4 regions of the Paenibacillus stellifer genome follow, and region 2 is predicted to be linked to each of the others. Evidence: predicted binding sites of a transcription regulator. Region 2 holds the regulator's gene; each other region holds the start of a gene.

What was found. Region 2 encodes LexA, which represses DNA repair genes until DNA is damaged. Its sites were predicted from a motif close to CGAACATATGTTCG; they were not measured.
Region 1: the regulator LexA is predicted to act here: its motif matches at 4,301-4,314, upstream of PSTEL_RS11320 (DNA polymerase IV).
Region 3: the regulator LexA is predicted to act here: its motif matches at 3,631-3,644, upstream of PSTEL_RS18190 (YolD-like family protein).
Region 4: the regulator LexA is predicted to act here: its motif matches at 4,357-4,370, upstream of addB (helicase-exonuclease AddAB subunit AddB).

The regions. Positions count from the first base shown of each region.
Region 1 covers NZ_CP009286.1:2,496,929-2,502,749, forward strand. The annotation lists gene PSTEL_RS11295 (DegV family protein) at 1-356, shown strand, start outside; gene PSTEL_RS11300 (DinB family protein) at 382-864, shown strand; gene PSTEL_RS11305 (hypothetical protein) at 1,019-1,495, opposite strand; gene PSTEL_RS11310 (threonine/serine exporter family protein) at 1,676-2,098, opposite strand; gene PSTEL_RS11315 (threonine/serine exporter family protein) at 2,130-2,903, opposite strand; gene PSTEL_RS11320 (DNA polymerase IV) at 2,998-4,257, opposite strand; gene PSTEL_RS11325 (glycoside hydrolase family 94 protein) at 4,432-5,821, opposite strand, start outside.
Region 2 covers NZ_CP009286.1:3,256,683-3,262,503, reverse strand. The annotation lists gene PSTEL_RS15040 (carbohydrate-binding protein) at 1-298, opposite strand, end outside; gene PSTEL_RS15035 (hypothetical protein) at 1,113-1,445, opposite strand; gene PSTEL_RS15030 (L,D-transpeptidase) at 1,738-2,076, opposite strand; gene lexA (transcriptional repressor LexA) at 2,193-2,819, opposite strand; gene PSTEL_RS15020 (LysM peptidoglycan-binding domain-containing protein) at 3,094-3,501, shown strand; gene PSTEL_RS15015 (DUF896 domain-containing protein) at 3,658-3,867, shown strand; gene PSTEL_RS15010 (hypothetical protein) at 3,916-4,443, shown strand; gene PSTEL_RS15005 (HAD family hydrolase) at 4,500-5,285, shown strand; gene metH (methionine synthase) at 5,575-5,821, shown strand, end outside.
Region 3 covers NZ_CP009286.1:3,918,374-3,924,194, reverse strand. The annotation lists gene PSTEL_RS18210 (acetylglutamate kinase) at 141-746, shown strand; gene PSTEL_RS18205 (thermonuclease family protein) at 882-1,412, opposite strand; gene PSTEL_RS28185 (YjcZ family sporulation protein) at 1,533-1,652, shown strand; gene PSTEL_RS28180 (hypothetical protein) at 1,812-1,946, shown strand; gene PSTEL_RS18200 (NucA/NucB deoxyribonuclease domain-containing protein) at 2,230-2,670, opposite strand; gene PSTEL_RS18195 (hypothetical protein) at 2,808-3,332, shown strand; gene PSTEL_RS18190 (YolD-like family protein) at 3,670-4,005, shown strand; gene PSTEL_RS28020 (hypothetical protein) at 4,023-4,175, opposite strand; gene PSTEL_RS28175 (WGxxGxxG family protein) at 4,300-4,671, shown strand; gene ltrA (group II intron reverse transcriptase/maturase) at 5,164-5,821, shown strand, end outside.
Region 4 covers NZ_CP009286.1:4,110,641-4,116,461, forward strand. The annotation lists gene PSTEL_RS19010 (UvrD-helicase domain-containing protein) at 1-782, opposite strand, end outside; gene addB (helicase-exonuclease AddAB subunit AddB) at 791-4,294, opposite strand; gene PSTEL_RS19020 (GNAT family N-acetyltransferase) at 4,431-4,958, opposite strand; gene PSTEL_RS19025 (class I SAM-dependent rRNA methyltransferase) at 5,303-5,821, opposite strand, start outside.

The DNA.
Region 1 (5,821 bases), 760 kb from region 2:
ATCGCAGCGGACGGGTGTCCGGTCCCCAGCTTGTGCTGGGGCAGCTGCTGCGCATTCATTTGCTCCTGAAGTTTGACGGCGGCAAAGTGTTTGTAGAAGAGAAAATCCGCACATTTAAGAAAGCGAAGAACAGGCTCCTCGATATTTTAAAGAAAGACGCCGCATTGATCCGGGAGGTCTGCATCATGCACGCAGGCAACGTCGAAGAGGCGCAGCGGCTTGATGAAGAGATCCGGGAGATGGCGCCGGGCATGGCGACGGAGATTATGCCGTTCATTCCGGTCGCGGGCATTCATGCCGGCGAGGGAACGCTCGCGCTGTCCTGGATTCGCCATCACGCCACCGCCAAAGCCTAAGCCTGAACAACACGGAGGGATAGACATGGAAGTGATGTTTCGTTATAACTGGATGGTCCGGGAGCAGTGGTACCAGTGGTGCGAGGAGGTTGCCGAAGCTGAGCTTCTTCGCCGCCGGACAGGCGGTGTCGGAAGCATTCTTCAGACTCTTTTTCACGTTGTCGATGTGGAGTGGAGCTGGGTTCGCGTCCTGCAGGGCAAGCCGGATTTTCAGGAGAGCTTTGATGGCTACAGCACGCTGGAGAAGGTCCGTCAGCTGGACCGCGAGTTTCGTCCGGAAGTCGAGTCGTTTGTATACGCCTGGAATGACAGTCTGGAGAGCCACCCGTTTCATGATCCTCAGCCGGATGGAACGGTTGCGGTGGACACCTGGGGCGAGGTTATGCGCCATATGATTGCTCACCAGATTCACCATATGGGGCAATTATCCGTCTGGTCCAGAGAAATCGGCAAAAAGCCGGTGTCGGCGAACGTTATCGGCAAAGGTCTTATTCCTCCGAATCTATGATCAATAAAGGCAGTCACAGGCTTGTAACAAGCCTTGACTGCCTTTTGTTCGCCGAGGAGCCTTGTCTTCTGTTGAGCACACCGAATGAGCCGACTGGACGGTCCAACCGCATGAGCCAGCCGCATTGGGCCGGTTCCGGTGCGTTAACGCTATTTCAGCGAACGGACGTAATCGAGCTGACGAGATGAATGATGCTGTTCAGCACAAGCGCCGCAGCGGCGATAAGCGTGAGAGAAATTACGAACTCGGCCGATTTCCCTCCGCCGAATAGTGTATTGTAATCCAGCTGAACCGAATAATACATAGGCGAAATATAGCTGATGAACTTGTAATATCCCGGCATGATGTCCCGTGTCATGACCGAACCGGCACTGATCGACTGGGTCAGCAGCAGAGGCATGTTGAGCAGCATGCCCCCCTGGCCGGCCAGCATGCAGAAGATGATGGTGAATTCGATGGCTGTGAACATTTCCAGCGAATGAGTCATCCAGACCTTGAAGAACGCTTCCGCTCCATAGCCATGTACCGCAAAATAAATGCTAACCCCGACCAGCGGAGCAATCAGAGAGATAATCAGATTGATGCCCTGAAGGGGGCCGAACGCTTTCCATTTGCCGTACCTGCTTGGCAAGGCTCTCCGAGAAGTCCTGTGGAATATGCATCACGAACTGAACGTCCCGGTCGTTCAGGGCTTGCTTGGAGGAGCGGTCATCTGCGCGGTGGCGGTCAAATAAGCTGCTGTATTGCTATTGCTCTATGATGAAAAAAAAAGAAGCATGGCGGCCGTCCGTCCGTTCTGCTTCTTCTTGGTTTATACTCTTCTGCGCCGGAACATTTGCCCCAGCACCTCGCTGAGCACAAGGCCGGCGGCAATGGCTCCCGAGAGCAGCAGCGCCTGAACGGCAACCTGCAGGGCGGTGATGTAATCGTCTTCGACGAACCGGCGCATGGCGTCGTAGGCAAGACCGCCGGGAACGAGCGGGATGATGCCGCCGACGCTGAAGATAATAACGGGCATTTTGAAGACCCGTGCGAAAATCTGGCTCACAGCTCCCACGATGACCGTGGCGAAGAAGGTCGCCACCACGGGCTTCCAATCGGGACTTAGCAGCAGGTAGACCATCCAGCCCAGCATGCCCGCCAGACCGCAAGGAAGCAGCATGCGTCTTGGCGTGTTGAAGAGAATGCAGAAGGTGGCGGAAGCGATAAAGCTGGTCAGGAGCTGAACGATCATAATCATAAGAATATTCCTCTTTCCATAAAGCTTAAGCAACAAAGGACAGCACGAGGCCAATCCCGGTTCCAATGGCAAAAGCGGTCAGAAACGCCTCCGCACCCTTGGATAGCCCTGAAATAAGATGGCCGGCCATGAGATCGCGGACCGCGTTCGTAATGAGCAGCCCCGGCACGAGCGGCATAACGGAGCCGATAATAATTTTGTCCGTCTCCGCGCCGATGCCGGCCTGAACGGCGAGATAAGAGAGGAGACCGATCAGAATCGAAGCGGTCAGCTCCGCGAAGAACCGGATCTGCGCCAGCCTCTGCAGATAGGCCGCCGCCGCGTAGCCGATGCCCGACACGAACAGGGCGGGCAGAGCGTCACTGTACCGGCCATTGAACATGATGGTGAAGCAGCCGCCCGCAAGCGCGGCCGCGGCGACCCGAAGCCAGGCCGGATAGGCATGCGCCGAATCATCGACCGCCGCCAGCTCCTCCCGCGCCTGCGCCGAGGTCAGCTTCCGCTGGCTCAGCCGGCGCGAGATGTCGTTGACCTGGGCGACCTTCTGCAGATCGGTCGTGCGCTCGGCGATGCGGAACAGCTTCGGCTGCTCCGTCCGGCTCGTGGTGAACAGGATGACTGTCGGCGTCACATAGCTGTGCGCTCCGGGAAAGCCGAGAGCCGCGGCCATGCGCGTCATCGTGTCCTCCACGCGGTAGGTCTCCGCGCCGTTTTGCAGCATGATTTTGCCGGCGAGCAGGCATAAATCTATAATTTCATAGATGTTGTTGTTTTCGGTGTTGTTCTCGGGACTGTCCAAGCCTTCTTAATCCTCCCCTTGGGTGTTATATATTGATTGTGCCCGGAGGAGCTCAAAAGATCAAGTCGAAGTTCGAAAATTCGCCTTTTTTTCATCATTTATAGTGTCCGCCGATTTTGCCGGCCCGGTCCCTGAGCTGCCCCGAATCGGTGAAGGAGGAAGCTCTGCCGATAATGGCGTCTCCGTATTTGCTCTTCAGGAGATCGGTTGCCCGCTCGAGCTCGCGGTACTTCGGCCTGGATTCGAACAGGGTGAGCTGGTATTCCATCTCGCTGGACAGTCCCGACAGCGTGACGCTGACCCGGCGCACCGGCTGGTCGTCCCAGTGCAGCCGGAACAGCCGGATGGCGGCCTCGTAGACAAGGTTCGTGGCGTTGCAGGGATCGGGCAGGGTGGTCTGCCTGGAGAAGCCGGTCGGCTCCTCGAAGCTTGCGCCCTGGCACCCGACGGACACGACGGAGCCGTTCATGCCGAGGCTCCGGCAGCGCCGGCAGACGAGCTCGCAGAGCTCCAGCAGCACCACCTTGATCTCGGCGAAGCTGCGGTAGTCGCGGGGCAGCGTCATCTGGTGGCCGACGCTCTTCGGCGGCGCGTCGTACGTGTCCGTATGTACGGGGCTGTCGTCGATGCCGTTCGCGATCCGCCAGTAGAGCTCGGCGTCGATGTCGCACCGCTTGCGGAATTTCTCGCGCATCTTCCATTTCAGCTCGGCCAGCGGCATTTCGGCCAGCTGGCCGATCGTTAAGATGCCCATGCTGTCGAAGTGGGCCGCCATGCGGCGCCCGACCATGAACAGGTCTCCGATAGGCCGGGGCCACAGCCGGGAGGGCAGCAGGTCCCGGGACAGGGTGAACAGCCCGTTGTCCGACTTCTTGGCCCACAGATCGCAGGCCATCTTGGCCGTCACCTTGGAGTAGCCGATGCCGATCCGGGCATAGACGCCGGTCTCGGTGCGGATCTGCTCCTGCATGGCGGCGGCGATCTCCTCCGCGCTTCCGAAGAGCGCGAGGCTGCCGGTTATATCGACGAACTGCTCGTCGATCGAGTAGGGCTCCACCATGTCGCTGAAGGTGCGCAGAATGGCGGTGATCTGGGCGGAGACGTCGATGTATTGCTGCATCCGCGGCCGGACGACGACGAGGTCCGGGCATTTGGCCAGCGCTTCGCCGAGCGCCTCCGCCGTAGTGACGCCGCGCGCCTTGGCCAGCGGGCATGCGGCCAGCACGATGCCGCTGCGGCGGGCGGGATCGCCGGCGACGACGAGCGGCCGGCCGAGGTAGGCGGGCTGGGAGGCTTTTTCCACGGAGGCGTAGAAGCTCTGGCAGTCCGATAGCACAATGATGCGTTCTTTCATGAGGGTCACGCTCCTCTTGGAGTAGTCTGCTCTCATTATAATGCGAACGTATGACCGTGTATATGTATATTCATTACCACTTGCTTATGCATTCTTCGTATTGCAAAAAAACCGCCGGAATTCCGGCGGCCTCCTTGGCACAAGCTATAGGTAATAGGTGCAGAAATGCTGCGATCAGCCGAGCTCTACGACGACCTGGTGAACGCCGCCGTCAAGCACCGGAGCGATAATGTTGCCTTCCACAGCCGCGCCGTCAAGCGTCAGGCTAGCCACGCCTTTGGAGACATGGTTAGGGTTCTTGATCTGGATGACGTACGTATCACCGCGGAAGACGCGGGTGATTTCGAAGCAGTCCCACTCGGCCGGGATGCAAGGATCGACCTTCAGGCCGTCAAAGTCCGGCTGGATGCCGAGGATGGCCTGAGTGATGGCAACATAGTTCCAGGCGGCCGTTCCGGTCAGCCAGGAGTTCTTCGCTTCGCCGTGGCGCACAGCGTCCTTGCCGGCGATCATCTGCGAGTAAACGTAAGGCTCGGTGCGATGAAGATCGCTGATGTCCTCCAGGTAGGCCGGAGCGATTTTAGAATAGATCTCGAATGCCCGGTCGCCATGTCCCAGAACGGTTTCGGCGATCATGATCCACGGATTGTTGTGGCAGAAAATGCCCGCGTTCTCCTTGTAGCCCGGCGGGTAGGTGGAGATTTCGCCAAGGTTCAGGTAGTACTTGGAATATGGCGGCTGCTGAAGCACGATGCCGTATTTGGTGTCGAGGCGCTCCTGTACGGAGGTCATCGACTTCTCGGCCTGGCCGCCCTCCACGCCGATTCCGGCCATAACGCAGATGCCCTGCGGCTCGATGAAGATCTGGCCTTCTTCGTTCTCCTTGCTGCCGATCTTCTCGCCATAGTGGTCATAGGCGCGCAGGAACCAGTCGCCGTCGAAGCCGTGGGTCAGCGTCGTCTGCCGCATATCTTCGATCTTCGCTTCGGCGTCCGTCGCCAGAGCCTCTTGGCCGCGCATCCGGCAGATCCGGGCATAGTCCGGTCCGACAAAGACGAAGAGGCCGGCGATGAATACGGATTCCGCTACGCGTCCTTCGATGTTCGCAGTCGTCTGGAACGATTCGCCCGGTTCCTTCGAGAAGCAGTTCAGGTTGAGGCAGTCATTCCAGTCGGCGCGTCCGATGAGCGGCAGGCCGTGCGGCCCCAGGTTGTTCGTAACATGCTCGAAGGAGACCTTCAGATGCTGGAACAGGGTAGCCGTGTTGTCCGGATTGCTGTCGAACGATACCTGCTCATCGAGAATGCTGACATCGCCGGTCTCCTTGATGTACGCAGCGGTGCCCAGAATCAGCCAGAGCGGGTCGTCGTTGAAGCCGGTGCCGACCTCGTTGTTGCCTTTCTTCGTGAGCGGCTGGTACTGGTGATAGGCGCTGCCGTCCTCGAACTGGGTGGCGGCGATGTCGAGAATGCGTTCCCGCGCGCGTTCCGGAATCTGGTGCACGAAGCCGAGCAGATCCTGGTTGGAGTCGCGGAAGCCCATGCCGCGGCCGATGCCGGATTCG
Region 2 (5,821 bases):
AGATGCTGAAATTCCATTTCTCATGGGTTCCATCCGTCGGCCCTACATAACTCGCACTGGTATCATACCAATTTGTGTTATCTGTCGTGTAATGGACAGTGACATTTTTCACGGTTCCCAGATTAGCAACATCAATATTTCCGCTGAATCCGACATATCCAGGTTTATAAATAACGCTGACATCCGAATCAAGAAGCTTGACCTCATCACCGCTGGCAAATGCCGATCCCACAAAGGATACACCAAAAATCAGAGTAAACATCATCAATCCAGCAAAAAGTTTTTTAATTGCTTTCACTGCTATCTCTCCTCTAATTTTAATTTTTAAACACCGGGTCTTGAGCCGACAAGAATGTTGTTCATACGTTTGCACATTTCTTTGTGTTTTTTCATTCCTCCTTTGAAACTTGAGAATTGGTTGTAAATTGTTGAATGTTAATTATTTCCTATCAATAAGGATATCTTTAGCAGAATTATATGTAAATAGTAATAAAGTAACATTGTACTAGAATAATATATGGGATAATATGTCATAAAAGGTCGATAAACAGGAAGGAAGCACAAAAGTCACCTTAAAGGCTGTCGATATTCGCCGAGTCCATTGGAAAATTCCATTCATAGAAAAAGGTACAGTCCTTCAGAAAATGGAGGCTGTACCTTTTTTGCCGGGGTAGATGTCTTCTTTGATTTTGATCCTTACCGCTGAATAAAAAACAGTAAGTTCTTCAAGTGGCCCAGGTTATTCCTCCTGTGGAGACACTTTTCGAATTGGATGTCTAAGCTCTTCTCAATCAGGCGGCAATGGCTCTTTCGGAACTGGCTTTAAGAGTGCAATTTTTCATGCAGTGATATGTTGAAATGTTATCGTGAAGAAGATCAATCGGTGCATGAGGGCTTGACCACCTTGCGGGGAGTTTTACATATTAGGCTGATTGATCATGGGAGACCCAAGGCAAAGCCTGGGCGGTATTCAGGAAGAAGTAGGGGCGCCGGTCAAATCCTCGATATCTGTCGATCCCATAATCAACAATGTAATTACAATTACCAGGAGTATGTTCACAGCAAACCCTTCGCCGTCAAAATCGCTCATTCGGACACACCTTCTTTTGAAGTTATTTGTTATTCCCGGTTTGCTTTTTTAGAGCTCCCATCAAATCGTTCAATGTTAAGTTGCCGTTCTCGTTCATAAAGTTAACCAGCTTATCGACATTGGTGTCGCCCATATCGCTCAATGTTTTGTATTTCCCCACCAGGCTGACGAACAGAGAAGCGTCGGTGAACATTTGAACGGAATCAACCTTAAGCTTACCGCTCAACAACAATGCAGCCACCGCCACTTCAAGCCCTTTATTCTTCTTAACTGTCGACGCTGTGCTTTTCTTCTTGGCGCCTGAATTGTTGCGGTTTCCGAGAGGAGCCATGGTCTTTCCTTCCTCCCTGAGCATAATTTCGAAAATGGATATTGAGCGCATCCTCCGTATCACACTCTATGCGTACTCTAAGTTTTTGGTTAATCGGGCATTGAATTGCACGGGAAATTGAAACTGCGGCTGTTCTGGATCGGACAGGAGGGGCGTTCTGCCAGCTTAAATGCTGATTCATGCGGATAACGCAACTCGATCGTCATTTGCTTCGAACTTCAATTGAAGAATCAGTATTGGCAAAATGACCGCCATCGTAAAAAACCGCCGGGCGGCGGTTTTTGCGCTGAGTCTTTAGCTTACAAATAGCGCCGCCTTACTTCCGGATTGTGACCCGGGTATGAAGCGGAACGGTGCGGGCCAGCTCCAGCACATCCTGATTATGCATCCGGATGCAGCCATGCGACACGTTGCCGCCGATGGAAGCCGGATTGTTCGTGCCGTGAATCCCGTAATGCGGTCTGGATAACCCGAGCCAATAAGCGCCGAAGGGCCCGCCAGGATTTGGCTGCTTATTGATTATGGTATATTCACCGGCTGGGGTTACGGTCAGCATTTTACCGATCCCGACGGGAAAGCCCCGAATTACGGTGTCCTGATCCAGGAGATACAGCATATGGTCGGACAGATCGACTATGATGCGGTAGTTGGGCACAGTGATTCCCCCTTTTTATCATCCTATGCCCCCAAATTCATATGAAATGCTAATCATAATGAAAAAAGGCAGCGCCGTTGTACGGCTCTGCCTTTAAGTGCTGCTGTTATAGTAGCTTAATGAATATCACGGAAAAGACCAATAACCTTGCCGAGAATCGTAACCCGGTTCAAGCGAAGCGGTTCGTAAGACGGATTCTCTGGTTGAAGCCGAATATGATCCCTTTCCTTATAGAAGGTCTTGACTGTAGCTTCATCTTCCTCGGTCATCGCTACGACGATATCACCATTGTCAGCGGTCTGCTGCTGCCGGACGATGACATAATCGCCATTCATAATGCCCGCTTCAATCATGCTGTCACCCGACACGGAGAGCATAAATACCTTGTTGTCCCCAACATAATGAGTAGGAAGGGGGAAGTAATCTTCGATGTTCTCTGTCGCCGTAATCGGTATGCCTGCGGTAACCTTGCCGACAACCGGTACTCTTGCGACCGTCTGGACAAATTGATGAACATTCTCGGATTCCTCCTGGCCAAGCAGTTCAATGGCCCGGGGTTTCGTCGGGTCGCGGCGGATAAGGCCTTTCTTCTCCAGCCGGTCCAGATGACCGTGAACGGTCGAGCTGGAGGCTAGTCCAACGGCTTCACCTATCTCCCGGACTGAGGGCGGGTACCCCTTGCTGCGAACTTCGTTGCGTATAAACTCCAGGATCGCCAGCTGGCGACTCGAGATCTTTGACATCGGAATACACCCCATGTAGTAATGTTTGGGAAAATTATAACACAGAACCTTCGTTCGCACAAACATAAGTTCTAAAATTGATGAAGCAAACCTGTAATGGCTGAATCTGCATTAAGAAATAGTAACCTCTCAACTTCAGTTTAGTAGTAAAGAAGAGGCTTAAATTGCTTCAAAAAATAAAGGGAACACTCGTTCGAAAAACCTCTTGATCGAAACGCATGTTCGTGCTATATTAGTTTTGTAAGTAAGAACAAGTGTTTGGAGGATGATACCCATGAGATATGGTACATATAAGAGCATCTATAATGAAGAATCTGTTCCGGCAGTTAGACAGGAAACCCGCTCGACGAACAAAGTCAACGGTTCGGGATCTAACCGAAGTGTCAATTCTATAACGGTGTTGAACCGTATTGGCATGTTCAAGATCTCGTTAATTCTTCTTATGATAATTTCCGGCTTCACGCTTGTGAACCAGGTGTTCGCCAGCTCCGAGAAATCGCCTCAGCAGGAACGTAAGGTTGTTGTAGAATCGGGAGACTCGCTGTGGGGCATCGCTCAGGAGTACAAGCCGTCGAATATGAGAACAGTAGTCTACATGCAGGCGATCCGTGAGCATAATCATCTGAATGTCAGCGGGCTGCAGGCAGGCCAGGTGATTTCGGTTCCTATCTATGAAGAGTAAGACAGGCGCTACCAGCACAGCGATCTTTAGCTAATGATCACAATCCAACCCAATATCAGATGTCGAAGAGCTTTCAGGGGATCGCCTTGACAAGCTCTTTTTCTCATGGCAAAGTTAGAATGACTTAAATGTCATGTTTCGACAGGAGGAAATGGTTTGAACATAGATGAACTGGTTAACCGGATTAACGAGCTTGCCCGCAAGCAGAAGAGCGAAGGGCTTAACGAGGAAGAATTGGCGGAACGCGCCAGGCTCCGTGAAATTTATCTGGGCAACGTGCGCCGTAACTTCCGCGCTCAGCTTGAATCCATTGAAATTGTAGATAACGAAGGAAATGATGGGAACGGCAGCAAGCCCCTGCACTAAGGGGCCTGTCCTTTCATAGATATTTCAGTATGACTAGGAGGAAAGGAAATGGCCCGTTCTTGGGAAAGAATGGTTCAACGCAATTCACAGCAGCTTAACAAAAAAAGGAAGAAGGAAGGCAAGGAATCGATTCATGCCTCCCGTTCACAGGCTGAAAGCGATGTATTTAAAGGAAGAAACATTGCATTTCCGGTTGTCCTTGTGACGCTCGGCATTTTGTATGCCTTTATCGCCCAGGTTGACGCGGCAGCAAACGGTTCGAAGAACAACTCCGTGATGAACTGGATCGGGGTAGTGCTCTATTTCGGTCTCGCGGCCCTGATCTACTTCCGCCGCCCTTATCTCAAAGTCGAACGTTCAAAGGTGTCCACCTTTAAGTTCAATAGGAACCGAATCCTGGAAGCTGACCAGATCGAGAAGATTATCGTATCTCGCCGCGCCGTGAGCATTAAGCCAAAAGCCAAGCGGGGAAATTGGGTCTTCTCCAAGCTGATCAACCGTTACGATACGGCTGCCATGGGTGAACGTATGGAGCAGTTCGCGAAACAGCACCGCATTCCGTTGGAGAGCGAGTAAGTTTTTTGAAACTGTATACCGCATAATCTGGATGAAGAGAGGAAGTAGTGGAGGAAATGCCGATTGCTGCTGTACTGTTTGATCTGGACGATACGCTTTTATGGGATGAACGAAGCATTGAAGAAGCTTTTGAGCACGCTTGCTTGGCTGCCGGCGACGCCGTAGACCCCAAGCTGCTGGAGACCGCTGTACGCAAGGAAGCGCGGAGCTTGTACGAGTCTTACGAAACGTTCCCGTTTACCCAAATGATCGGCATCAACCCGTTTGAGGCGCTCTGGGCTAACTTCACTGCCGGGGAACAACCGGAGTTCCGGAAGCTGGAGCAGCTGGCACCTGTCTACCGGAAGGAATCGTGGCGCCGTGGACTGTTGTCGGTCGGGATTGATGACGAGGCTCTGGCCGAGACCCTTGCAGCCCGCTTCGCCGCAGAACGCCGCAGCCGTCCGTATATCTACGAAGAGACGCTCGAAGTGCTGAAGACGCTCCAGGGTAAAGTGAAGCTTCTGCTGTTGACGAACGGCTGTCCTGCGCTTCAGCAGGAGAAGCTGGATGGCGTCCCCGAGCTGACTCCATTCTTTGATCATATCGTGATCTCCGGAAACTTCGGCAAAGGCAAGCCGGACCCTGCGATTTTTGCGCATGCGCTGGAACGCCTGAACATCAAGCCTGAGGAAGGCGTTATGGTCGGGGACAAGCTGACGACCGACATTCGCGGCGGTTTGGCTGCCGGACTGACTACGGTTTGGATCAACCGCACTGGCAAGCCTTCGGATCCGGAGATTGTACCGAATTACGAGATCAAGCATTTGACCGAGCTGCTGCCGCTTGTGGAATCTTTATAAGACATTATTGTGATATTAAAAAGGACAGAGCCTCAGAGTGAGGATCGGTCCTTTTTTTCACCTCTACTGCCTGGGCGATTACATGTTGAGTTTCGTATTCCTGCTTTCATATGACCCGAAACCGTGTATAATAAAAGAAATTTATTAACGCAGGACTTACGTGCGATGTCATTGTCCAGGAAACGAAATGCCGCCGGAACGGCGGCGGGCTGCAGAGTGGCCGGGAGACTTTTCGAATCCCCTTTATTCTGCTAAACTTACTCTAATGTTTGACTAGGGGGATTTGAAGTTGGCAAAACCTACACTATCGGAAGCGCTGGCGAAGCGCATCTTAATAATGGACGGAGCCATGGGGACGATGATCCAGCAGGTTCCGCTTACTGCCGACGACTTCGGCGGAGAAGAGCTTGAGGGTTGCAACGAAATGCTGGTGCTGACACGTCCTGAAGTCATCGGCAAGATACACGAGGCTTACCTGGAAGCAGGAGCCGATCTGATTGAAACGAATACATTCGGCGCCACCTCTGTGGTTCTAG
Region 3 (5,821 bases), 660 kb from region 2:
CCCGGCTGATCTCAGCCGGGGTCCTTTTTTTGGCCTGGCGCTCGCTTGAACATCCAGTGAACATTCCGGCGGAAAGCGGGCTTACCAGAACCAAATAAGGAATCCGCCTATATACTGTATGAAAAAAAGGAGTTAATCCCATGTACGGTTATTTCCCGGTATATTCTTCATATGGTTATGTGGCGGCTCGCGGCTGCCCATGGACGCCGTCAAAGGTTGAGCTGAACCGGACGCTCCGGGCCTTGTGGGCGCAGCATATTTATTGGACCCGGCTCGCGGTCAACAGCATTGTCGGCGGTCTGCCGGATACGCAGGCGACACTTAACCGCCTTCTTCGCAACCCGGAGGATTTTGCGGCTGTGCTGGCGCCCCTCTACGGCGCAGCTAAAGCGGCCGAGTTCGCCAAATTGCTTCGGGAACATCTCACCATTGCCGCCGAACTTGTACAGCTGCTGAAATCCGGCAATACCCAGGCGGCGGCTGACGCCCAGAAGCGGTGGTATGCCAATGCGGATGCCATCGCCGCATTTCTGGCCGGCATCAATCCGTTCTGGTCCCGGCAGGAGTGGCAGAAGATGCTGTATGAGCATTTGAAACTGCTCACCGAGGAAGTGGCCGCCCGGATCGCGGGGAATTACACCGAGAATGTCGCGACCAACGACCGCATTGAGCCGCAGGCGTATGAAATGGCTGACGTGATGACGGAAGGCATTGTACGGCAGTTCCCGTCATTGTTCCAGAGCTGAATCCTCTGGCTAAGCCGATATTCAGGGAACCTTCAACTTGTTCTCATGCTGCTTTAAGCTCGGGGGATTATAGTAAACACATACCCCCTAGATGACACTTGACCTTGCCGGATTCCGGCAGGGTCCTTTTTTGCATTATTCCACGCTCCAAATCCCAAGACCGGCCGCCTGCGCCTTGCGTTCAACGTCACGGAACCGTTCCTCATATCTCACATCAGGCGGAAAAACAGCAACGCGGGCAAGGCCCTTTTCAAGCAGCAGCTCATTGACCATCTCTTCCCCGATGTAAGCATAGGCGAGCAGGCGCCCGTAACGGTCCCGTTCGGATTTATCGAACTCCAGTGTAACCTTCTTGTCCTGCAGAAGCTTTCTCGTGAAGGCCGAAGCCTCCGGTCCGTATGGCTCTTCAGGCGACATTTCAGGCGTATCAATCAGAATGAGACGCACCTTCTCCTTTGAGCCGTCGTCCAGCCTGATAGTAAACGTATCGCCGTCTGTAACCGAGACGACCTTCGCTTTCTGGTTGAGGATGAAGCTAAAAGTATGAGTAGCCAAGACCTCGTCCTCGTAATCTTGAGGCTCTTCTCTTCCGGACCAAACTTCCAGTCCCAGCAGAGCGATGGCGATCAGAACCGCAAGAAGCCGGATTCGCTTCAGTTTCAACATTCGGACGGACACTCCCATAGTAATTGGTTTCCTTGCCATTTTCATTTCCTGATTACCCAGTTTGCGGCGCAGCGCACGGCATATGCTGTGATGAATCACATTTAGAAGGAGGAATTGTTCATGTGTGACAACAACTCGAACAATGTCGCTGGTGCAGGCTACGGAGGCTGGACCTCGACCACGACAATTCTGGTTCTGTTCATTCTTCTGGTGATTGTCTCCCGTACCTTCTTTATCTAGGTTTCGCCGTTTGTACGGTGGAGCCCTGCCGGCATAACGCCGGCAGTTTTTTTGTCTGTCCCGGCTTCTGTCCCGCATTTGTTTACCGTTATGCCCAGTACAGCAGGGCACAGGTAGTCATATGCTGTGGTGTATCAAACATTAAGGAGGGTGTCGATTATGGGTGGATACTGCGGCGGCGAAGAAGTAGGCGGAGCACACATGGGACCGGCTTACTGTCCAGGAACCTCGACCGGGGCAATTCTGGTTCTGTTCATTCTTCTGGTCATTATTACGAAGTCCTTCTGGATCTAATTGTCCATTTTTACCGAATGTTTTCTTCACAACACCCAATCACTGGAGTCTATGACGCATATTCTGTGATATATCCATTATAAAGGAGGAAATGACGATGGGTGAAGCTTGTGGCGTAGGTGCAGGCGGTTACGGGCCTTGGACTTCGACAACTGCTATTCTGGTGCTGTTCATTTTGCTGGTAATCATCACCAAAGCTTTCTGCCTGTAAGGCTTTCTAACCTGATACACACAGCCCCTTCCAAAAAAATTGGAGGGGGCTGCTGCATTATTAGAGGACAGATCAGGGGATGATGAATTCAACCCGGGTTCCATCCGGGTACTCATCGAGCTGATTGCCGATCCAGCTGCCCGCGCCGCGGTTGTCGGCCGGCTTTATGTATTCGATGTCCGCGCCTGCGCCGCCTTCCTTGCACATGGCCATAGGCCATTCGTCGCGGTCATAACGCTTCTTGGTGGGAACGCCTTTGAGCGACTCCTTGCGGTTCTCCTCGGCGCCATCCCGGTCAATTGTACAGACGCTCGGCTCTCCGCTTTCAATTGCCTTCTGGATATGTTCTGCTGTCTCCGGATACTCGTCCGAAGGGAACACCAGCTTCACAACCGCCGTACCCGGCGGCTCCTGCTCCTGAACGACCCAGCCGTTCCGTTCGGCGAGGTAGGCCAGCACGATCAGCAGCAAAATAAGGAGAATCAGATTTCGGTTCAATTTTCGTTTGCGCACTTTCCATCTCCTTCTTGCGGCGGTATCTTTTACATTATAATCGCTCGGGGCAGGCGCAGGGTAGAAAATTCCCGATTTTTTTTGTTGCGCAAACGGGCAATCTTCTCTATGCTTTTATAGCAGGAGGGATCATAGAGATGAGAAAAGCCTTACTCGCCGGCGCGGCTGCAGCGATCATGCTGCTCAGTGCCTGCAGCGGTACAACACAGCCCGAGTTTTCGCAGGAAGATACGAAAGAGAACGTCCAGAATTTCTATAATGAAATCTCGGCCCTTGACGAGAGCTCCAAATCGTCACTGGATGACTTTAATAAAGCGCTGTCCGCTTATTCAGCAGGAACCTTGGCGGCAGATGATCTGGAGAAGGCGATTGAGAAATTTCAGGATACGTCATCCGATCTGGCGGATAAGGCTAAGAAAGTTAAGGTATCGTCCCGTTTTCCAGATGAGATCGAGAAGATGCTGATTGAAGCCAAGGACTCCTTCGAAAAAGCGTACAACATCAAGAAAGAAGCATCCGAAAGTGCGGATTCCCCGAGCGTTACTGCTGAGCAGTTCGACCAGATGAACAAAAATGCCGATATCGTGATGCTGTACGGCATCTCCAAGCTCAATCAGGCCAGGGAAGCGACCGGACTGCTGAGCGATCAGAAAGCCAATTAAACAGACCTTTATCGTAACCTGTCAGGCGCTGCGGCGCATATGCCGCCGGCGTCTTTTTTGACATGTACTTTTTTGACATGTAAAAGAGAGGATTACGCCATGCCATGTATCTGAATCCGCTTCACCCGGCCGAAGCTCACTTTATAGCGCTATTTGCAAATATTAGATTTATCAGTTTCGCGCTTAAAAAGGCCTTAATTCTTCCCGGTAAAACGCCCGTCGCCCAATGACGAAGCAGGCGTTAATACTTATGTCATTTTTTCCTTGTTGATGAAATGGCGGCGATGCGGATATAATACAAACATACGTTCCCATAATATGAAGGAGGCGAATTCCTTTGGGCAAGAAACTCGAGGGAAACGGACTATGGGAGAGCAGCCGAATGATGCTGCCCGAGCATAAAAGACGGATACTGGAGGAACAGAAAGAGACGCTCCGGCGGGAGCGCCCTGTGCTGGACGATCAGAAGCGGGAAGAAATGGAGAGACTGCTGACACTTTCGCTGCGGGAGCATGTGCGGGTCACCCTGGTTCTGTTCGATCCGTTCGAGAATGTGACGCTGAGCGGCTTCGTCACCTCGATCCACGCGCATACCCGGGAAATCAAGCTTCAGTGGTCGGGCGAATGGAAATGGATCAGCCTCGACCACATTGTGGAGGTGCAGCCTGCCTGATCTCAGGTTCTGCCTGTTCAGGCCTGCTGGTCGTTCTTCTCGTAAGCGATGAGGGTAACCGGGCTTCCGGTCAGCCGGGAGATGTCGGCTTCGGCGCTTCGGATAATCTCGATCGCCTCTTCCCGTTCTTCAAGAGGTGCCACCTGATACCGGTCGCTATGGATGTCCATGGATATACCTCCTTTCTTCGGTAGTGTGCTCCGCGACGTGCGGATTCATTCGGATTTTCCTGCATAGAGAAGCAGGGGCCGGGGGAAGCTAACAGCGACTAACCCAAACAGGAGGGACTTACCTTTGAAAAAGCTGATGGCAACTCTTGCTTGCAGTGCTGTTCTGTCGATGAGTCTGGCTGGAGCCGGCTATGCCGAAAGTGCAGCGGGAACTGTTGGCGTGTACACCAATGACGGCGTGACCGGCAATGTGACTCGGGGCTATAACACGACTTACCCAACAGGCACATATACCAATGATGGTACAATGACGAACCGCGCCGGCACGGTAGCTCCGCTGAACACAACCCGTACCGGCACTTACCGCGCTACCAGCACGACAGCGACCACTACCCGCGGCTCGAACTGGGGCTGGCTCGGTCTGCTCGGCTTGTTCGGCCTAGTCGGCATGCGCAGCAGAACTGGTGACAGAACGACTAGCGGCGACCGCCGTTAATTTTCACTCGGCAATACAGTCATGGCCCGTACAGGCGGCAGCGCCAGTGCGGGTCATATCTGTGGTGCGCCCGGCATGGGCGATAACTCGGCGGTGAAAGTCCGCTACGGGCTTGGCAGTAGGAACTGTTAGCTGAAGGCAAGGGTGTCCGCCGCGAGGCGGAATCTGAAGGAAGCTGGAGGCAAACCCTCGGTCTGACGAACAGAAATCACATATAAGGCATGATGGGACGGACGAGCTTGCCACACAAAGCAAAGTCCAATACTGCCCGAATCCCATGATGTAAATGTGGCAGATAGATGAGGGGAAAGTTATCGCTCTTACCCGGGGAGATCTCACAGACGGGGAGTAGGAGAAAAAAAATCCGAAACACGGAGTAAAGCTTGTTGTGAGAGGTCAGCAGACGCCATAGTACGCCTGTTGCGTCAGCGGCAAGCGGAAGGGCTGAACAATCGTAAGTCTCGAGTACAGACTGGAAGGAGAACCGGTGCGATGAAAGCAGAATACCGAAAGGGCTGCCCTCAAAGGGATAGTGTGGAACACGAAGAGTATGCGGGAGTGCGGAGTGCCGGAGCTCGGGAAGGTAAAGAAAGAGACGGTGCAAACGATCTGATGGAACGCATCCTGGACAGAGATAATCTGAACCGGGCGTACAAACAGGTCAAAAGTAATCACGGAGCGCCCGGGATCGATGGGATGACCGTAGAGGCGGCGCTTCCGTGGCTGCGGGAAAACAGAGATGAACTGCTGCAAAGCATCCGGGAAGGGAAATACAAACCAAGCCCGGTGCGGCGCAAGGAAATCCCCAAACCAGATGGAAGCGGAGTGAGAAAGCTCGGCATCCCGACCGTCGTAGATCGGGTGATCCAGCAAGCGATCTCCCAGCAACTGCAACCGTTATTCGAGCCACTTTTCTCGGATGGAAGCTATGGCTACCGCCGGGGTCGAAGTGCGCAACAGGCCATTCGGAAAGTCAAAACGTACGCCGAGCAGGGCTATGGACAAGCGGTTGAAATCGATCTGTCGAAATACTTTGACACGTTGAACCATGAGCTTCTTTTGAACTTGCTGCGCAAACAGATCGAGGATAAACGCGTCATCGACCTGATCAAAAAGTACCTGAAAAGCGGAGTCATGGAAAACGGGGTAC
Region 4 (5,821 bases), 850 kb from region 2:
TCGGCCTCCATATTGTCGGCATAAGGCGCCGGCCCTCCGGGCTGCAGCGAAATCTGCAGCCCCCGCTTGAGCTGGCTGACGGCTCCGGCAAGCGCCAGTCTCGCCTCTTCCAGAATGCTGCTTACCCATTCCGTTCGGGACAGGCTGTCCGTATCCGGCGCGGAGAAGGCTTCCGCCGTCCCTCTCAGCCATTCCTCAGGCCATGGATGGCTCCGCGCGAAATCATGCAGACGCTGAACGAGCGCATACACGGCGTCGTCGCTGCGCTCCCCGCTGAACCAATCCGCCAGCTGGATAAATACCCCGTCCTCTCCGGCCTCTTCATATTTTTCCTCGAACAGCTCTTCCAGCAGCTCCTGGCGCATCATTTCCGCTTCATGCTCATTTAGGATGCGGAAGCCCGGGTCCAGCGGAATCTGCTGATAGTAGCGGCGGATGACATCCAGACAGAAGGAGTGCAGCGTCGTGATGGAAGCTCTGCCGAGCAGCGCCAGCTGGCGCTGCAGATGTCCGTTGTCCGGATCGCTCTCCAGCTCCTTGTCCAGCGCTTCCCGTATCCGCTGCCGCATTTCGGCCGCAGCCGCTTTGGTGAACGTAGCCACCAGAAGACGATCGACGCTGAAGCCGCCCTTCTCGTCCCGGATTTTGCGGATAATGCGCTCGACGAGCACGGCCGTTTTACCCGAACCGGCGGCTGCCGCAACGAGAATATCGTCCCCACTCTCGGCGATCGCCCGCCACTGGTCGTCGCTCCAGATGCTTCCTTCCGGCTTGGCCGGCATAATGATGCTCACTGCTCTTGTCCTCCTTCCTTTCCACGGGAGAGCATCTCCCATACGGCATCTTTGCCGGGCTTGCCCAGCAGCTTGTAGGCGTTGCCTTCCACAGTCTCGTCGAACTGGCAGACGGACCGGTAGGAGCAGAACGTACAGGCGGTCTCCTGCTGAATCCGGTAAGGCATGATCGCCGTATCGCCTTCCGTAATCCGTGTTCCGATTTCCGCAATCGTTCCCCTTACCGAGCCCAGCAGCGTCTCCCACTGCTCCGGCGTCGCCACGGAGGCGCTGCTGTAGAAGCTTCCGTCGCTCTTCAGCGCAACCGGGACAATGCTGGAATGCCCCTTGTCCAGCGTGGTGTCCATCAGCGAGACGATATCGCGGTCGGCTACAAGCAGTCCTTTCATCTTGAACCGCTTGAGCAGCTCCTGCTGCGCTTCCTCTCTGCCCATTCCGTTGGACGAGGACAGCAGCGGGTTATGAACATGGAAATAAAGAGTGCCTGCCGGATAAGCCTTCTCCCCGAGCCATTCCTCGGCATAAGTCAGCAGCACGTCAAGATAGGTCAGCATTTGAAGCGAAAGGCCATAGTACACTTCATGCAGCTTCAGATCCTTGCGGCTCGATTTGTAATCAATTACGCGAAGCATAATCCCGTTCTCGCCTTCCGCCGTATCGACGCGGTCGATCCGCCCCACGACCTCCATGAGGCAGCCGTTCGGAAGCTCCACCCGCAGCGGAGGAAGCGGCTTGCCCGGACCGAAATCAAGCTCCAGAAAAGCGGTATCGAAGCTGCCCCGGCGGGCATGCTCGCCCAGAATGACGGAGGCGCGGCTGACGATGTTCTTGAGCTTGCGGGCGATATACGCATAGCGCTTCGAGCTTCTCAGAATTTCGCCCTGCAGCATTGGGGCCAGCCTGTCCACCGTCTGGCCGGCTTCCTTCACGCACTCTTCCGGTGTAAGGCTGCCCCAGCTTCTCCCCTGCTTCTGCAGATCCGATCCCATGCTGCTGAGGGCAGCATGGAATAATTGCCCGATATCGGGAGCCTGAAGCTTGTACAGCTGCCGGTCTTTCAAGCGAAGCCCATACGATGCGAAATGAGAGAACGGGCAGGAGACGAACTTCTCCATCCGTGAGACGCTTCCCCGAAGTGTCGTTCCTCCATACAACCGGAGGCTGGTCCCCTTGCGCAGCGGCATCCCCGGATTCCGGTAGAACAGCGAGCCCGTCAGCGTCATAAGCTTGGGCCGCCATTCCTCGCTCTCTGTGAACCAGTTATAGACATCCCACCAGACGGCGGGGATCTCCCGTCCCTGTTTCCATTCCCGCAGCTGCATGATGAGCATCCGCAGACTCTGCTCCGGATGCCCGATGAATCCATGATGATCCTCTTCCGGAGCCGACACCGGCACACCCGGAAGATATTGCTCTGACAGGCCGGGGAACATCCGGCGTACATGCCGGATGATCTCCGAAGGCAGCAGATTCTTGCCTTCGTCGTCCGCAGCGGCATAGCTGATCCACAGGCGGCGCGAAGCCGACGTCAGGGCGGAATAGATCAGGAAGCGTTCGTCCAGCATCTGACGGGAGGCGCCGGGAGACAGCTCCATGCCGCCTTCCTCCAGAACGGCGCGCTCCACCTCGGACAGAACGCCGTCCTCCTGCGCCAGCGCCGGAACGACGCCTTCATTGAAACCGAGCAGAAAGACATATTTGATGCCGGTTACCCGGGTCCGGTCCATCGTTCCGAGCAGCACCTGATCGAGGGACGGCGGAACAAGACCCATCCGAAGCCCGGCAAGCCCTGTCTCCAGAATGCCGGCGAACAGGTCGAAGCTCACGGTCTCTTCTCCCATCATCTCCACGATCTGGTCCAGCAGGTCCAGCACCGCTCCCCACAGCTGGCGGTGCTCCCGCGCCGCCAGCGTTCTTCCCCCCTCAAGGGCAGCGGCGCTCATGGTTTCGAGTCTCCGCGCCGCCCCTGTCCGGTCCAGAAGCCCATAGACCGCTCTGCACAAATCCAGGCCGGTCTTGCTTCTTCTGACCGCCTTCTCGAATGCCATGAGCGGCGCCGTTACCGCCTCCCGGCATTTCTCCATCAGCGGCAGCATGCGTCCGTCGGACCGTCCGCCTTCCTCCAGCGACAGGCTCGGAATGCCCCGCCACTCGTAATTGCTGTCAGTCCAGCGGGTTCCCTGAATGCCGCATGCCAGAACGTAATTCTCCAATATATCCATGTCGCCCCGGGTCAGACTGCCGTCTTCCGGCAGCAGAAAATCCGTCTTGATGACGCGGAACACATCCTCATACCGCCAGCGGCGGCGGATGATATCAAGCGAGGAGCGGATGAACTCCACCAGAGGATGGTGCAGCTCTCCTTCCTTGCGGTCCATAAAGAAGGGAACACCGTAATCGCGGAACAAGGGCGGAGCCAGATGATCATAGTCATCCAGACTGCGGACAAAGACGGCCATTTCGCTGTACTTGGCCCCTTCCTCTCGCGCCAGTCTTCTCATCTCGCGCAGTGCCCCTTCCAGCTCGGCCCGTTTGTTGGCCGCCGCCGCGATCGTGATCGCGTCTTCTGCAGGCTGCGTTCCCCGGTAGATATGCCGCCGGTCGAACCCGCGCTCCAAATGAGCAAGCACAGCTGATTCCGCGAAGCGGGGCGGCACGGACGGAGCCAGCACTTCATCCCTGACCGCAAGTCCCAGCTCCGCCGCCATCCCTCTCAGCTTGATGTATGCCAGGGCGGAAGAGTGAAACAGCTCCAGCTCGCCCGGCCGGCCTCCGCCGGGGATCGGGCGGTCCAGCGTCAGCGCAATCGTTACATCCGCAGCATGCAGCATCAGCTGGCGCAGCACGGTCAGCTCCCTTGCGGTGAATCCCCGGAAGCCGTCTACATAGACCGACGAGCCGCGGACGAAAGAAGAAGCTGGAATCAGCTCCGTCAATTCCTCCAGCCTGTCCTCTTCATCGATGTACAGGTTCTCCATCGCTTTCTCGAGATCAGAGAACACCAGATTCAGATCCTCCAGCTTGTTTCCAAGAATCGGACTGCCGCCGGCCACTTCCTGAAGACGGCCGAGTTGATCCTCCAGATCGCAGGCTCCATGGCAGCAGCGCTTCAGCTCCGCGTGCAGACGGCCGAGCCGTTCCACGAAGCCGGGCCGGTCATAGGAAGCGCCAAACAGCTTCAGTTCGTCTCTGCGCCGGCTAAGTATTTTGTAGAGAAGCATCTTCTTGCCTTCGTCTCCAATTGGCACGCCGCCTCTCCCGCCGGTCTCCTGCTTCACCCGATAGGACAGGCGCGGGAAGCTCAGGGTCTGCGCCCGCAGGCTTCCTTTTACCCCGCTGTCTCGAAGCAGCCCCTGTTCCGCCGTGAAGGAGCCTTGCTCCGGTACAATCTGAATAATCGGCGCGCCGAGCGGGTCCTTCCGCAGTTCCCGGGCTATGGCCTCCCGGATTGTTGTCGTTTTGCCGCTGCCCGAACGGCCGATCAGTAACGTTACCGGCATAGTACAGTTGACTCCTTCCGTTCCATATTCGTCTTAACATTATAGCACAGACGCCGCTCATCGGAACATACGTTTGCAGAACTTCCAGGGATTAGCGGATTATTCCGCAAAAGCCCGCCGCCTGCACTGGTTCGGTTCAGGACCGAAACTCCATCAGCCAGCAATCCTGATAGCGTCCCTCATGCCACTCGCGCTCCGGCAGCATTTTGACCTTGCGGAAGCCGCATTTTTCATAGCATCTAATCGCTCTCTCATTAACCGTCCGGGGGTCTGTCACAATCCGCTCGGCATTTGCCTTGGAGCGCAAATAACGAACCATGGAGGAGACGAGCATCGTGCCGATTCCCCTGTTCCAGCATCCGGGCTCCCCGATAAACTGGTCGATTCCCCAGACGTTCTCGGCGTTATAGCCGTATACCCGTTTTTCTTCGTCAGCCAAAGGATAGAAGTGGATATAGCCGATGGCCCTATCTTCATACTCGGCGATGCATCGGTTCGTTTCATCTTTTTTGTAAAAAATAGCGTCCACCTTCTCCGCATCAAACGGGTTATCCCTGCCCTCATACCATTCCAGCACCCGGTCATCCGACAGCCACCCGGCCAAAAGCTCCCGGTCCCGGTTCTCCAAGCGCCGAACGGCGATTTTCCCTTCACTGTAGAGCATACTGCTTTCCCCACTTTCCACGCGGCAGGATGATGATCCGGCCTTCTTGTACGGTCCTCCGCGTCCACAACCTCTATCCTTATGTTACCATTTGCCACCGAGCATTGACATTTGAACGATGCAGAAAGTTAAAAAACATCACCTCGCGTCTAACGGCTGGATTGCTCTACATGCTCAGCGGCTGAAGCCCCAAAACAAAAAGCCGCCGTTCCATTCGGACGGCAGCCGGATACATGCGCGAGCAGAAGGTTCAAGAACGTCCCTCACCGCTCTATTCACTTATTGTTGCAACCTGACCATGCTTCTGATCATTCGTTTCTGACAATTTCATTTCTAAATAAGATTTACTTCGAGGTGACCTCAAAAATAGCGAATTTCAAGTAATGTCCTTCCTCCACCCCGAGAATTTGCGGATGATCCTTGCCTGCGGCCCGCCACTCGATCAGCCTGAGACTCTTGCCCGCGTCTTCGGCGGCTTCGGCGATGGTCTGAAGGAACAGCTCAGGACGCATATGATACGAGCAGCTCGCCGTCACGAGATAGCCGCCTTCATTGACAAGCTTCATGCCGTGCAGGTTGATGTCCTTGTAGCCCCGGCAGGCGCCTTTGACCGCGCCTTTCGTCTTGGCGAAGGCGGGCGGATCGAGAATGACTACATCCCAGGTGCGCCCGCCTCCAGCCGTCATCGGCTTCGAAGTGTCGGGCTTCCCGGCCTTTTTCCGCTCGCTGCCAGACGTCTCGGCTGTTAATGCCCGCTCGCTGCGCTCCTCAAGTCCCTTGACCTGGTTCCGCAGGTATTGGAAGGCATCGTCCACGACGAACTCCACCCGGTCGCCGAAGCCGTTCAGCTCCACGTTCGCCTT